DNA from 2 places in the Paenibacillus vandeheii genome. Region 2 is predicted to be linked to the other one. Evidence: riboswitches for the same ligand, from Rfam matches in the RefSeq annotation. Region 2 holds a riboswitch; the other holds the start of a gene.

Region 1 (7,302 bases), on a different contig from region 2:
CAGCAAATATTTGATCATTGGATCAACCAGCAATGCAAAATCTGCGTTAGGGAACCATCCTTTTGGAATGAACAATGCCGTAATCAAACCCCAGGCGATAAATGCACCCATGTTCGGCATAACCATACCGCTCAGGAAACGTCCAAACTTCTGAACGCCGACCCGTATTCCTCCGCTTTTTCCGGACTTTGCGTCCACTGAACTCATACTAAAAACCTCCTCAACATATTAAACCTTAATTCCACTGAATTTTGACACGATGATCCAGACGAACGAAGGTACAAATCTGTAATGAATCTTGATTTCACAGACATATCGTAAATGAAAACGGTATCTTCTACAATGAAATGAAAACCTACTTCCGTCATGAACGTTGATGACAAGATTTAAATTTGAAGGATTGTCCCATTTTAAACCGTGGATATGGAATAGAACCTGTTATTCCCTTTCATGTATCATACCCACGAATTGCCCCATTTTAATGACAAATGAAATTGTAAATTTATTCTATTTTAAAACAAAAAGCGCAATTGCTCAGCCCGTTACAGGTGAGGCAATTGCGCCTAAGTATTCTCCGGATTAACAGGATTACCATCCGGATCTATAATCAATCGATTCATTCTTTTCAAGTTACACGGAATCGGGCCTGAGGCTGAAATTCAGTCTCCAGCGGAGAATGGAACCCTAGTTTTATTCCGTATGTTTACGATACGCATCCGCATTCATCAATGTGGACAGTGCCGCTGTCAAATCGCCCTCAACACGGATTTCGATCATCCAGCCTTCCTCATATGGAGAGTTATTAACCAGCTCCGGGGAATCCTGCAATGCCTCATTTACAGCAACAATTGTTCCACTTACAGGAGAAAACAAATCCGAAACGGTTTTGACGGATTCAATTGTTCCAATGCTGTCTTCCGCCTTTACATCCGATTCTAGGTCAGGCAATTCTACAAACACAATGTCACCCAGCTGATGCTGCGCGAATTCGGTAATGCCAATACGTACGGTATCCTCCCCTACGGTCTGCACCCATTCGTGCTCTTCACTGTACAGGAAATCACTTTTCAATTCGCTCATCGATATCCGCCTCGCTTTTCATTAAATGAGTGCATGCGCTTCTTTGACCTTAACCTTTTTCCCAAAACATAGCGTATGATATTTTAGAATCAAATGTCAAGATACCTTACAATTTATTTGATTTTCTTCCTTATATGCCTGTAACTCTATTGGACTCTCTCTACATATAATGGTGAATATTAGAAAAGTAAGCGTACTCTTTAAAAATATACGAACATTACAGAATTATCTTGAAATATCATTCGGATTTTTTGTTGATTTCTATGATATCGTTCTTGACATCAATAGTCGATTCAGGCTTTAATGAGAGTAGTAAATATGTTTATTGGTCTATGCAATACCCGCGGATGAATGTAAAGGGAGAGATTACCCTTGACACCCGAATCAGGGTGTACATGCGGTAACGCCGAAGGAGTAAACCACCGACAAGCGGGAGGTGAATCTCTCAGGCAAAAGGACTTTTACGGGACGCAACTCTGGAGAGCATCTATTCGCCCTGCGTGGGCGTTAGGATCACCCAAGGGGAAACCTGCTGCATCATGCGGCGGGGTAACTCTCAGGTACCAAGGACAGAGCCTAAGAATACAGCGTGCTTCTGGCATGCCGGTTCTTTGGCCTGTCCTTTTCCTTTTTCCCAAAAAAACGAAAACAGGTTATAGAGCGGCGCTGCCTATAGCGTCCTTACCTTACTTTGACAATTAAATGTTGATGACAGATTCATTGATCCACGGTTATACACTCGGCCTGTTGACGGCCCATGACGAGGTGATTGGATGTCCGATTTGCTTAGAACCCCACTCTTTCCACTCTATCAGCAGTATGAAGGCGTACGATGCATTGATTTTGGTGGCTGGGAGCTCCCGGTACAATTCAGCGGAATTCAGAAAGAGCATGAAGCGGTGCGAGAACGTGCCGGATTATTTGATGTATCCCACATGGGTGAATTCACTGTACAAGGTGAACACGCGGAAGCTTTTTTACAGCACATGACGACCAATGATGTAACAACACTCGTTCCCGGTCAGGCTCAATACACGTTAATGTGTTATCCGGATGGCGGCGTGGTCGATGATCTGTTGATCTATAAACTGAAAGACCAGCATTATATGCTGGTGGTTAATGCCTCCAACATTGACAAGGACTGGGCATGGCTGCAGCAGCACATGTCGCCAGGCGTAACGATGACTAATGATTCCAAACAAACGGCGCTGCTTGCCCTGCAAGGTCCACTTGCTGTGGATATTCTCGCAAAGGTGACTGACACTGATGTGTCTTTGATTGAGCCTTTCCGTTTTGTACCGAATGCAAAGGTATGTGGCGTTACATTGCTGTTATCCCGCACCGGATATACGGGTGAAGACGGATTTGAGCTCTATGTTCCTGCCGAACAGGCTGCTGTGGTCTGGAACGGATTGATGCAGGCGGGAGAAGGTTTCGGACTCGTTCCGACCGGACTGGGTGCCCGGGATACGCTGCGCTTTGAAGCCAAGCTTCCCCTGTACGGACAGGAACTGTCTGCAACCATCTCGCCGCTGGAGGCTGGCGTTGGCATGTTTGTGAAGCTGAATGCCGGGCCGTTTATCGGACATGAAGCCTTGTTGCAGCAAAAAAATGACGGGCCTGCCCGCAAGCTGGTCGGCATCGAAGTACTGGAGCGCGGTATTCCTCGCCCCCATTATCCGATATACGCCGAAGGCGTACAGATCGGTGAAGTAACCACAGGCACCCAATCCCCTACGCTGAAACGCAATTTGGGGCTGGCCTTGATTGACAGTAAATATGCTGCACTGGGTACCCCGCTGGAGATTGAGATTCGTGGCAAGAAACTGAAAGCCGAGGTCGTGAAGACCCCTTTTCATAAACGGACACGTGCGCCAAAGACACCTACTCAAGGAGCTGATCAAGCATGAGCAAGCACCGCTACATTCCCATGACCGAGCAGGATCAGAGTGCCATGCTGGCAACCATCGGTGTGGAAACAATTGAGGATCTGTTTCATGACATTCCACAGGAGATTCGCTATCAGGGTGAACTGCCTGTTTCCTCCAAACTGGATGAATATGCACTGACACGTCATATGTCGAAGCAAGCGGCAGCGAATGCCAACTTCGAGACACACGCCAGCTTCCTGGGTGCAGGCATTTATGATCATCATGTTCCCTCCGTCATTAATCATGTCATCTCCCGTTCCGAGTTCTATACCGCCTATACACCTTATCAACCTGAAATCAGCCAGGGAGAATTACAGGCGATTTTCGAGTTTCAATCCTACATCTGTGAGTTGACAGGCATGGCTGTAGCCAATGCCAGCATGTACGATGGTGCAACTGCATTTGCAGAAGCAGGCAACCTGGCCGCAGCAGCAACCCGCCGCAAACAGCTGATTGTGTCACGTACCGTGCATCCCGAGTCCCGTCAGGTATTGCAAGCTTATGCCCACGGCCTCAATCTGGAGATTGTTGAGATTGGGTATCAAAATGGTGTAACAGACTGGGATGCCCTGCAAGCCGCCGTGTCCGATGACACCGCAGCTGTCATGATTCAGAGCCCGAACTTCTTCGGCGCCGTGGAAAATGTAAAACAGGCCGCAGATCTTGCGCATGCGCACAAAAGCCTGCTCGTGGTCAGCGCCAACCCGCTATCGCTGGGTCTGCTGGAAGCCCCAGGCAAGCTGGGTGCTGACATCGTCGTTGGCGACGCACAGCCCCTTGGTATCGCCGCTTCACTTGGCGGCCCAACATGTGGATATTTCGCCGTATCCCAGGCTCATATGCGCCGGATTCCTGGCCGAATTGTAGGCCAGACCACTGACCGCAACGGCAAGCGTGGTTTTGTACTCACGCTGCAAGCACGTGAACAGCATATTCGTCGTGAAAAGGCGACGTCAAACATCTGTTCCAACCAGGCTTTGCTCGCACTGAGTGCCTCTGTCTATATGTCCATCATGGGTAAACAAGGTATGATCGATGTCGCTGATTTGAATTTGCAAAAGAGCCATTATGCCCTTAACACACTTACCGCAATTCCAGGGGTCTCTCTTACGTTTACTGCACCAACGTTTAATGAATTTGTTATCCAACTGCCTGAAGGAACAAATGTGGATGCCCTGCAACTGAAATTACTCGATGCCGGCTTCATTGGCGGGTATGAACTTGGAAGAGAGTATTCCGAGCTCGCCGGACATATGCTCATTGCCGTTACCGAACGACGCAGCAAGGAAGAGATAGACGAATTCGCACGTGTATTGGAGGGATCGCTGTGACTCAGGAAACGACAACAAAGACAACTTCAGGAACAGGACAACCGGAAACAGTAACCTCTGTCTCCACTTCGGGCCAGACGGAAACAGTTACAAAAATCTCTGCCCTAGCTGCCTCTTCAGCACGGGAGCAATCATTGATTTTTGAACTCAGCAGCCCGGGTCGGGTTGCGTACTCCTTGCCAGAATGCGACGTTCCCCGGCAAGCTGCCGATTCCCTGATTCCCCGGGAAATGCTTCGATCGGAAGCAGCAGCATTGCCTGAGGTTTTTGAAGTTGACGTCATTCGCCACTACACTGCTCTGTCTCGTCGTAATTTCGGAATAGATAACGGATTCTATCCGCTAGGTTCTTGTACGATGAAATATAATCCGAAGATTAATGAGGATGTGGCCCGTTACAACGGATTCGCCAAAATTCATCCATATCAGCACGAATCCAGCATTCAAGGTGCACTTGAACTGCTCTACACGTTACAAAATGACCTTGCTGGCCTAACCGGTATGGATGCCGTTACACTGCAACCTGCCGCTGGCGCACACGGCGAATGGACCGGACTCATGATGATCCGGGCCTACCACGAAGGTCGTGGTGAACAGCGCACCAAAGTCATCGTACCGGATTCTTCTCATGGCACCAACCCGGCAAGTGCAACCGTTGCAGGTTTCGAAACGGTAACGATCCCTTCCCGCGCAGACGGTCTGGTAGATCTGGACGTACTCCGCGCTGCTGTAGGGTCGGATACCGCAGCGTTGATGCTGACCAATCCGAACACACTCGGACTTTTTGAAAAAGACATTCAGGAGATTGCCTCCATCGTGCATGAGGCAGGTGGTTTGCTGTACTACGATGGTGCCAACTCCAATGCCATCATGGGCATTACCCGGCCTGGCGATATGGGCTTCGACGTAGTACATCTAAACTTGCATAAAACGATGAGCACTCCGCACGGCGGAGGTGGACCTGGAGCCGGCCCGGTTGGCGTGAAGAGCCGCTTGATTCCGTTTCTGCCGAAACCGATGGTTATCAAAAATGATGAGGGCATATATGCATTGGATCGCGAAGGTGATCAATCCATTGGCCGGGTCAAAGCGTATTACGGCAACTTTGGTATTCTAGTCCGTGCCTATGCCTACATTCGTACCTATGGACCTGAAGGCTTGCGCCGGGTATCCGAATGTGCGGTGCTTAACGCCAACTACATGATGGCCCGTCTCGCGCCTTACTACGAGATTCCGTATCCAGGCGTGTGCAAACATGAATTCGTAATGTCTGGCCGCGGGCTGAAACAGTATGGGGTACGCACACTGGATGTTGCCAAACGATTGCTTGATTTTGGATATCACCCGCCAACCGTGTACTTCCCGCTGAACGTGGAGGAATGCATCATGATCGAGCCGACGGAAACCGAGAGCAAAGAAACACTTGATGGGTTCATCGATACGATGATTCGCATTGCCAAGGAAGCAGAAGAGACCCCTGAACTGGTACTCAATGCCCCTTATGGCACACCGGTTACCCGTCTGGATGAAACAACAGCCGCCCGTAAGCCTGTATTGAACTGCGCTTGCAGTTAACCTGACTGCAGCCGAATCGTAATGACAATAACAGTACTACTCCTTATTTGGAAACAATACAGTCGTTCATAAAGACACCGCAGCAGACGCACTTTACACGTCTGCTGCGGTGTCTTCTTTTATTGGTCCCGTCCGTGCGTCTGTCTGTCTTTTGTTTATCCAGCGCCAAGTTTTCCAACAAGTGAGGGTCTATTCCTTTATGTTCAAGTCACTACCTGATGCTTAGTAGAAATATCGACAACAAAAAAAGCCGGTATCTGCTGTAACAACAGATACCGGCAAAATCGCTGCACGACTGCAGCTTTTTTATCGGAAAAAGAAACCCTTAAAATCGGGTGGAGACCCCTTAAAATTACATTACGCTTGAATGCTTTGAACCAATTCAACAACTTGTTCAGCCGTTTGCATATCCAGTGCTTTGGCAGCAAGCTCTTGCATATCTGCACGGGACAGCTTGGTGATCTGACTGCGAGCTGGCAGAATGGATGTTGCGCTCATGCTGAACTCATCCAGTCCGAGACCGAGCAGCAATGGAATTGCTGTTTCATCTCCGGCCATCTCTCCACACATGCCAACCCATTTGCCTTCACGGTGCGCTGCATCAATTACCATTTTAACCAAACGCAAGATGGCAGGGTTGTATGGTTGATACAGATAAGCCACACGCTCGTTCATACGGTCAGCAGCCATGGTGTATTGAATCAGATCGTTCGTTCCGATACTGAAGAAATCCACTTCTTTGGCAAATTGATCCGCCAGGACTGCAGTCGAAGGAATTTCAACCATGATTCCGAGTTGAATGCTGTCTGAAACAGCAATTCCTTCAGTAACCAGCTTCTCCTTCTCTTCGAGCAGGACAGCCTTCGCTTCACGGAATTCACCCAGTGTTGCGATCATCGGGAACATGACACGCAGGTTACCATGTACGCTGGCGCGCAGCAATGCGCGCAATTGTGTACGGAAAATATCCAGACGGTCCAGACACAGACGAACTGCGCGGAAGCCGAGGAATGGATTCATTTCTTTTGGCAGATCCAGATATGGAAGCTCTTTGTCTCCGCCAATGTCGAGTGTACGAACGACAACAGGTTTGCCTTCCATTTTCTCCAGTACAGCCTTGTAAGCATTATACTGAATGTCCTCGGAAGGAAGCTTGTCTCTGCCCATATACAGGAACTCGGTACGATACAAGCCTACAGCTTCGCCACCGTTCTCCAGAACGCCAGTAACATCATTAGGCGTACCAATGTTGGCAGCCAACTCTACATGAACGTTGTCCACCGTTACGGTTGGCTCGTCACGCAGTTTTCTCCACTCTGCACGTTGTGCATCGTATTGCTCCTGTTTGGAACGATACTCAGCAATAACATCGTCCGTTGGATTAAC
Region 2 (7,302 bases):
AGATTGGACTGGACGGCGATCATGATCCCGGTTGTCGGAAATGCATGGAGTGGGATGAGGCAAAGCAGGATCGCGAGCTGTTCACCTTTTATCAGAAGCTGATTGCACTTCGCCATGCCCATCCTGCCCTGCGTGCGGAAGGCAGCATACGTTTCCTGCAAGCCCGTGAGGGCGGAAGTCAGCTTTTAATGGAACGACAGGATGATAAGGAACGCATTCTGATCCTGTTCAATCGTTCGGAAGAAACGGCTATCGTCGAGCTGGAGGCGGGCGCCGGGGATTGGACGGAGTTATTTGGGGAGAATTATCGAACAGCCAAGGAAAAGGGAATCCTGGCCGTTGAGCTGCCCGCATATGGATATGCTGTACTCAGCACAGATATCGTGTAGCAGCTTGATGTTGTTATGACCTTGGAGTTTGCTACATTGAAAGCAACGCAAATAAGCGCTCGCAGACCTGTGATGGTTCTGTAGAGCGCTTGTTCTGCGTTATGGATGGATGATCCGATCGATTCATTTCACGATTACGACTGAAATTTACTGTGGCGTGGATAACTGCTGCTTGAGCAATTGAATCGTGGCCTCATATTGCACAAGCCCTACTTGCATACATAAACGCTGTGAAGGCGATATTTGTTCCCCAAGTTGCTTCATCTGGCGCTGCAGCTCGGCATACAGCAATTCTTTACGATTCAGCTCCGCCCGGACCCACCCTGTGACGGTATCTTCATCTGCCAGCTCTCCGAAATACAGACGCATCAGAAAATCAGAACGGAACACTTCGGCTTCCAGGGGACTCATCAAATAGGTACTGAACTCCGCAGAACCTTCCGGTGTTAATGTATACACATTTTTGTCAGGTTTTCCTTCTTGTCTAACGGATTCCTTGGTCAATAACCCTGACTTTTCCATCTTCGCGAGTGTGGGATAAATGGTGCCGAAGCTCGCATCGAAGAAAAACGAAAAATATTGTTCAAAGTACTGCTTGATCTCATATCCGGAACATGGCTGATTGTGCAGTATTCCGAGGATGACATGCTGTGTGTTCATCGGTGTACCGCTCCTTTCCAATTCCTCTTAACGTATCACATCCTCCCTTATACGTTCAACATCAGCAGGCATCTGCGATTGAGTTCCCAAGGGATGAAAAATGTTTGTCATCCATGGTCAGGCGAAGTCAGGTTCCCAGCCAGAGCGGCAGGAGCAGCAGCAGCTTTGGATTCTAAAGGAATGCCGGATTGTGCAGGACTCGAGCGTTTGATCCACGTGCACACCACACCCAGAACCAACGTCGCCGCTCCAATCACCACCAGAAGCAGAACATCATGACTAATCCCGCTGCCGCCAAGCACCAGATTCATCATGCCCTCCACTGCATAGGTTGCCGGTAGATAATGACCGATCTGTTGATAGAAATCAGACATGACATCACGCGGAATGGTTGCGCCCGATGACAACATCAGCAGAGGCAGCAAAGCACTGTTTAACCAAGCCCCGGCATTTCCAAGCAGCAACAAGCTCAATTGCGCGACGAATAGAAAAGATAAGGTAATCAACAACTGAAATAGCCATAACATCCACCATCCATCCGCTGATGATACACCCATAACATGCATCATCCCGGCTCCAACGAGCGATACGATAAATGCAGCACCCAGGTTGATGATATTGCGTGCCCAGAAACGCTCCCATTTTCCCGCCTTGCTACTTAGTTCTCCAGACACTTTTTGCAGATTCATACCAAGCAGCATCGCACCTGTAAACGTAGCCGTCACAATCAGCATCGGCACCATCGAAAAGGCAAAGTTTTGAACTGGATTCAGCCGTTCCACTTCTGCCTCCACCCGGGAAGATAACCCCAGCGCCAGCGCATTTGCCTGATCGGAAGCCATACCCGATTGATCCAGCACTCCACGAATGCCATTTTGCTGTACTTCACGGTTCAACGTCGCTGTAACTTGTGCGGATACGTTCTGCATCACACTTTTCACGGTAGCTACGTTGGATTCATTCATCACATACTTCACCTTCACCGGTTGCGATAAATCTCCCGCCTGCTGCATGAAACCCGATGGAATCTCAATAATCATGTATACATCCCGGTCGGTTAACAGCTGTCTGGCTTCTTCCATCGATGCGGATGGTTTGATCACAAAGCCAAGTCCTGCTGCAAGAGACTTGGCTACATGCTCAGCCTCAACCCCATCTTCATTCACAATGGTCACCGCAAGCTGAGTCATCCGTGCATTAACCTGATCATACCCACTAAGCCAGATGGTATTAAAAAAAACCTGGAATAATACGGCCGTAATCAACCCGACAATCGTAGCTCCATTTTTCATAAACAGAAGACTCGTTTGAAAAACACGTTTCATCTTATTCATCTCCTTAGGTTGTATTACGTTATTTAGCTTTTCTATATATCATATTGATATATGTCAGTTATTAATATATCTAATCGATACATAAACATCAATACCCATTTATTTTTCTTTTTTTGGAACAGCAAAAAAAAAAAAAGCCGATACGCCTCTTCATCAGGAAGAATTCGTATCGGCTTTCATATCAAGATGGGAGCAGCATCGACGTTTATGATCCAGACTCCGAGTTAATTCAGTTCATGTTCGTTCATGGTTGTCATGCCTTAGGTTCAGGTTTGTTTTCAGCAGGGGACTCAGACTCCGCTTCAACTTCAGGCTCTGCACGCTTTGCCTTCGGTTTGGCGAGCTTCTCCATCATTTTCCGTCCCGTTGGTGTTTGAGCCAGCCCACCTTGGGCCGTTTCACGGTGCCTGCTTGGCATGGCACTGCCTACTTCAAGCATGACATCAATGACTTCGTCAGACGGAATGGCACTTCGTACCCCGGCCAGCGCCATGTCGGCCGCAGCCAACGCGGTTACGGCACCCAGTCCGTTACGGATGATGCACGGAATTTCCACGAGGCCTGCGACGGGATCGCAGATAAGGCCCAATGTGTTTTTTAACGCAAGACCTACTGCATGAACCACTTGCTCCGGCGTCCCTCCACGCAGCTCCACCATCGCTCCAGCGGCCATGCCGATGGCAGAACCCACTTCAGCCTGACAGCCGCCCTCGGCACCGGAAATAAATGAATTGTTGGCAATGACATAACCGATCGCTCCCGCACAGAACAGACCGTTCACCAGATGCTCGTCACTCCAGCCAAAACGCTCCTGGGAGCTGATAAATACACCTGGAATGATACCACAGGAACCGGCTGTCGGTGTCGCTACGATTCGGCCCATGGATGCGTTCACTTCCGATACACAAAGGGCATACGCCATGGCTAGTGCAGATGCATCTCCAGAGCAAGTCTCGCCTTTACGAATGTACTCGGCCATTTTTTTGCCGTCTCCGCCAGTCAAGCCGCTGCGTGATGTCGTATCTTCTGTCAGCCCTTTGTGCACAGCTTCCTTCATCACCTGATAGTAATCCGACATCTGCCGCACAACATCCGCTTTCGGGATATTCGTCTCCTGAACCTGCTCTTCGATCATCAGCTCGGCAATGGTTTTGGACTCTGCTGTACAGATGGTATTCAGTTCATGTAGATGTTTAAACCGCATCCGGCTCGACCCCTCTCTTCAAATCAATCACGCGAATGTCCAGCATATGATCCAGCGACCGCAGACGGTTTAACATCTCAGGATTCGGCACACCATCCATCTCCATCGCTGTCAGCGCTTCACCATCCCGGGCTTTCCGATCCACTTGCATGTACCCGATGTTCACACCTGACGAACTGATTGTGGAGGTTACGGAGGCGAGCACCCCTGCTTTGTCCGAATGGCGCAGCACAAGTGTCGGAAACTCTCCGCTGATCTGTACACGAAAATCATTCAATGCATGTACCGACACACTACCACCACCAATGGAAGCACCGATTAGTGAACATTCGCGGTCTCCGTGCCATAACTCAATTTTGACCGTATTAGGATGAGGAGCAGGCAGACCACTTGTAAAAAACTCCACCTCCATACCCGCTTCCTCTGCATATTGCTCTGCATCCGGTATACGGGGATCATCGGTTACATAATCAAGCAAGCCACCGATCAATGCGAGATCCGTACCATGCCCCTGATACGTATCGGCGAAGGAGCCATACAGCGTTAAACGGGCACGTTCAGGCGTGCACCCCAACCACTGACGGGCAATTCGACCCAATCTTGCTGCTCCAGCCGTATGTGAACTTGATGGACCTGTCATGGACGGACCAATAATTGAAAAAACGTCTTTAAAACGCATCGCAAACCCTCCATTTATAATCGTCATTTTCATCCAGACATACACCCATAATGTTCCTTTATTACTGAATGATGACATAAGAAAAGGACAGAAGAAGGCCTTAAGGCCCTCTCTCTGTCCTCGATACCTGAGAGTTTCATGATAAGAAGCGCGGCGGATTGATGCATGCCCTGTATTCACAGGTAATGTCCCCTGCACACCGTGCTGCTTGACCATATACCCCTTGGGTGGCGCAGATCGCGCACTCTCCAGAGTTGCGTCCAACGATGGTACATTTACCTGAGAGATTAACCACTGCGCCGGGTGCGTAGCAGCTTGCTCCTTCGGTGCCCGACAGCTGCCTTTTTACTCGGCATGCCCAGGACTCTCCCGCTCGCTATCATTCGCTTGTATGGAACCATTCTGATCGTGTACCAGAACGATAATTGAAGTTTTTATTACTTTCTCATTAAGATTAATCGACCGGAAGATCAGTGTCAACAAACTTAACGATTTCTTTGTGAATATTTACTTTTTTCCATTTCATACACAGAATAAATCAACAATTTGTAAACTTTTATCACATGAATGTGTTAATGCGTTTCATTCAGAAAGCGTATACATTCGTTTGTTTCTATGAGCAATATCTGTGATTAGTACTATCTATGTTAAGATCCACAGAACGGTTCGGGTATTCAGGCAACCATTATTCTGTACTAGAATTGCCGTATTTCTGCCTGTCACCCCACCACCGCCTTGGGCTTCGCCGGTTCATCGTAATACCTGCTTCGGGAAGGAAACATGCTCGTCACCCACAATCCCAACGCTGCCAGCACCATCACACCAGATACAACCGTATATACCATACGAAGCGACAACTGCTCTGCCACCACGCCTGCAACCAAAATGGAAACCACCTGCAGCACGCTTAACACCAGTCCAAGTATACTGCTCATACGGCCCATCAGATCGACAGGGATATTATTTTGATAAAAGGTAACCAGGCCCGTATTCGCCAGTGCCGAGCACAGACCAAGCAGAATAAAAGCAAACGCCGCCAGTTCAAACGAGAACGAACGGGCGAACAGGAAATAACCTAGCGCGACCAGAAGCACACCGCCACCCATCATGTGACGGATCGGCAAATGTTTGGCGAACAGCCAAACCAGCATGGAGCCTGCCAAATAACCAATCCCCGTGATACTCATCAAAGCTCCGTACTGCGATTCAGGCAGGTTCATCACCTGACGGATAAACACCACTTCCTGCGCATCGAGCGACATGCCGACCACCAGAATGATCTGAAACAGGGCATATATACCGACCACGTAGCTCGACTTCCGGCTAAAGCTCAGTACAGCCTTCCAATCCTGGGCAATCAACCAAGGTGTCAGCCTGTTTCCCTTCCCTTGATTCTGTTCTCCAAAGCCCAATTTGGGAAGAAACAATAGAATCACAGCAGAAGCAGCAAAGGAAACCGCATTGGCATAAATGGCTGCAGCCGGAGATAAATATATCAGCATCACTCCCGCGACTGCCGGACCGGTAATAAATGCACCTGAGCTGATTAGGGCTTGCAAGGAGTTGAAGCGCTTACGCCTTTCAGCGGGTACCAGCCGGGTAATGTACACCTGAGAGGAAGGGACGAATATGGAGGAAGACATACTGATCAGAAACATCACTGTATACATCATCCATAGGCTGGACATCAGGGGGAGCGTTGCCACCAACACTGCCCTTAGAATATCAGCACCAATCATCAACTGTCGCTGATCATAGCGATCAATCAGACTGCCTGACCATAACTTCGTGCACACCGAAGCAATCGGCGAGATAATCCACAATCCTGCGACTGCCGCCGGGGACTGTGTCATATTCAACACCATCAGGTTAATCGCCACAATATATATGAAATCACCCAAATTGGATATGCCCACACCGCCAAGTAGCAATCCGGCATGCTTCCAGCCACCAGACGGACTCTTCGAAGCAACTCTTTTTTCATGAATGTTATTCATAGCGCTTCCCACCCAACAGAATTCACAAATTATAACTCATAGAAGATACTCTCATTGTGTACATAGGGTCTGCAAAATTTGCTGCAAATAAGAGGCATTCGCTCTTTCATCCATTCGTACCTTGACTCATTCTCCATCTGAAATGCGAAATAGCCAAACGTAAAGATTAGCATGAACCCTTCCATTAACCGAATATCACGGTTCGTCAGTGGTTCTGTCTGCTCCGTATAACCTGATAGGAAGATATCCCGTTCCTCCCGATTGAATATCGTAGCTGCCCCGCCGGCATCAAAAAGATAGTAGCCATAACCGTATAAACAAAAATCAATCATGGATATGCCCTGATCCGTCACCAGCAGATTGCCGCGGGTAATATCCGCGTGAATCACTCCCCAGGTCTCGGCAGTGTGCGGATACGTTTCGAGTTGCCTGTTAATGTTCTCAAACGTCTCACGGATCAGATCGAAATCTTCAGGAGTAAAGATGCCACGTCTAACGCCCTCCTCCAGCTGCTCCAACATGACCAGATTCTCTTTGATCGAGCCGTAGGCAGGCCTTACTCCCGTTGGATCCAAGGCGGGGCTATCGGTATAGACCTCTGGGATGATCGCCTTATCAGCGTGCTGTTCATGGTCATTCACCTGCAGTCCGCCTTCAGACTTCTGTGAACCCACCTGTGGCTTGGGAGCTTCCTCTGGTCTTCGTCCATATTGATGCAGCGTCTGCAACTGTACGCCCAAATTATGAATCTGTGCTGTCGTCAGACGTTCTCCCTGTTTGATATCCCTGCCCTCGATCCATTCCAGGACAGTACAACAGATCTCTTCTCCTGCTTCGTCCAACCAGGCAGTGACCCACTCTCCCGATGTATTGCGTACAGGTGTCTGCACTCGCAATGGGCTGTTAGCCCGTAATTCATGAAGCAGATTCATCTCCGCTTCAAGAGCAGGTCTTGTATGCTGGATGCCCGTCATGCTTGCAAAAGCGGCTTTATGTATACGCAATAAAAACTTCTGTCCGGTTACATCATCCACCACCT

Evidence for each region. A riboswitch is a leader RNA that binds a small molecule or an ion and turns the genes downstream of it on or off. The one in region 2 is predicted to bind glycine.
Region 1: another riboswitch for glycine. It lies ahead of gcvT (glycine cleavage system aminomethyltransferase GcvT); the one in region 2 lies ahead of sdaAB (L-serine ammonia-lyase, iron-sulfur-dependent subunit beta).

The regions. Positions count from the first base shown of each region.
Region 1 is NZ_JAROCD010000015.1:74,857-82,158, forward strand. It holds gene P5G61_RS26045 (PTS mannitol transporter subunit IIBC) at 1-207, opposite strand, end outside; gene gcvH (glycine cleavage system protein GcvH) at 691-1,080, opposite strand; glycine riboswitch at 1,428-1,551, shown strand; glycine riboswitch at 1,555-1,655, shown strand; gene gcvT (glycine cleavage system aminomethyltransferase GcvT) at 1,854-2,990, shown strand; gene gcvPA (aminomethyl-transferring glycine dehydrogenase subunit GcvPA) at 2,987-4,342, shown strand; gene gcvPB (aminomethyl-transferring glycine dehydrogenase subunit GcvPB) at 4,438-5,916, shown strand; gene ptsP (phosphoenolpyruvate--protein phosphotransferase) at 6,274-7,302, opposite strand, start outside.
Region 2 is NZ_JAROCD010000007.1:169,582-176,883, reverse strand. It holds gene P5G61_RS15495 (alpha-glycosidase) at 1-389, shown strand, start outside; gene P5G61_RS15490 (PadR family transcriptional regulator) at 537-1,049, opposite strand; gene P5G61_RS15485 (YhgE/Pip domain-containing protein) at 1,157-2,374, opposite strand; gene sdaAA (L-serine ammonia-lyase, iron-sulfur-dependent, subunit alpha) at 2,637-3,587, opposite strand; gene sdaAB (L-serine ammonia-lyase, iron-sulfur-dependent subunit beta) at 3,577-4,266, opposite strand; glycine riboswitch at 4,379-4,520, opposite strand; glycine riboswitch at 4,525-4,648, opposite strand; gene P5G61_RS15470 (MFS transporter) at 4,986-6,263, opposite strand; gene P5G61_RS15465 (phosphotransferase enzyme family protein) at 6,293-7,302, opposite strand, start outside.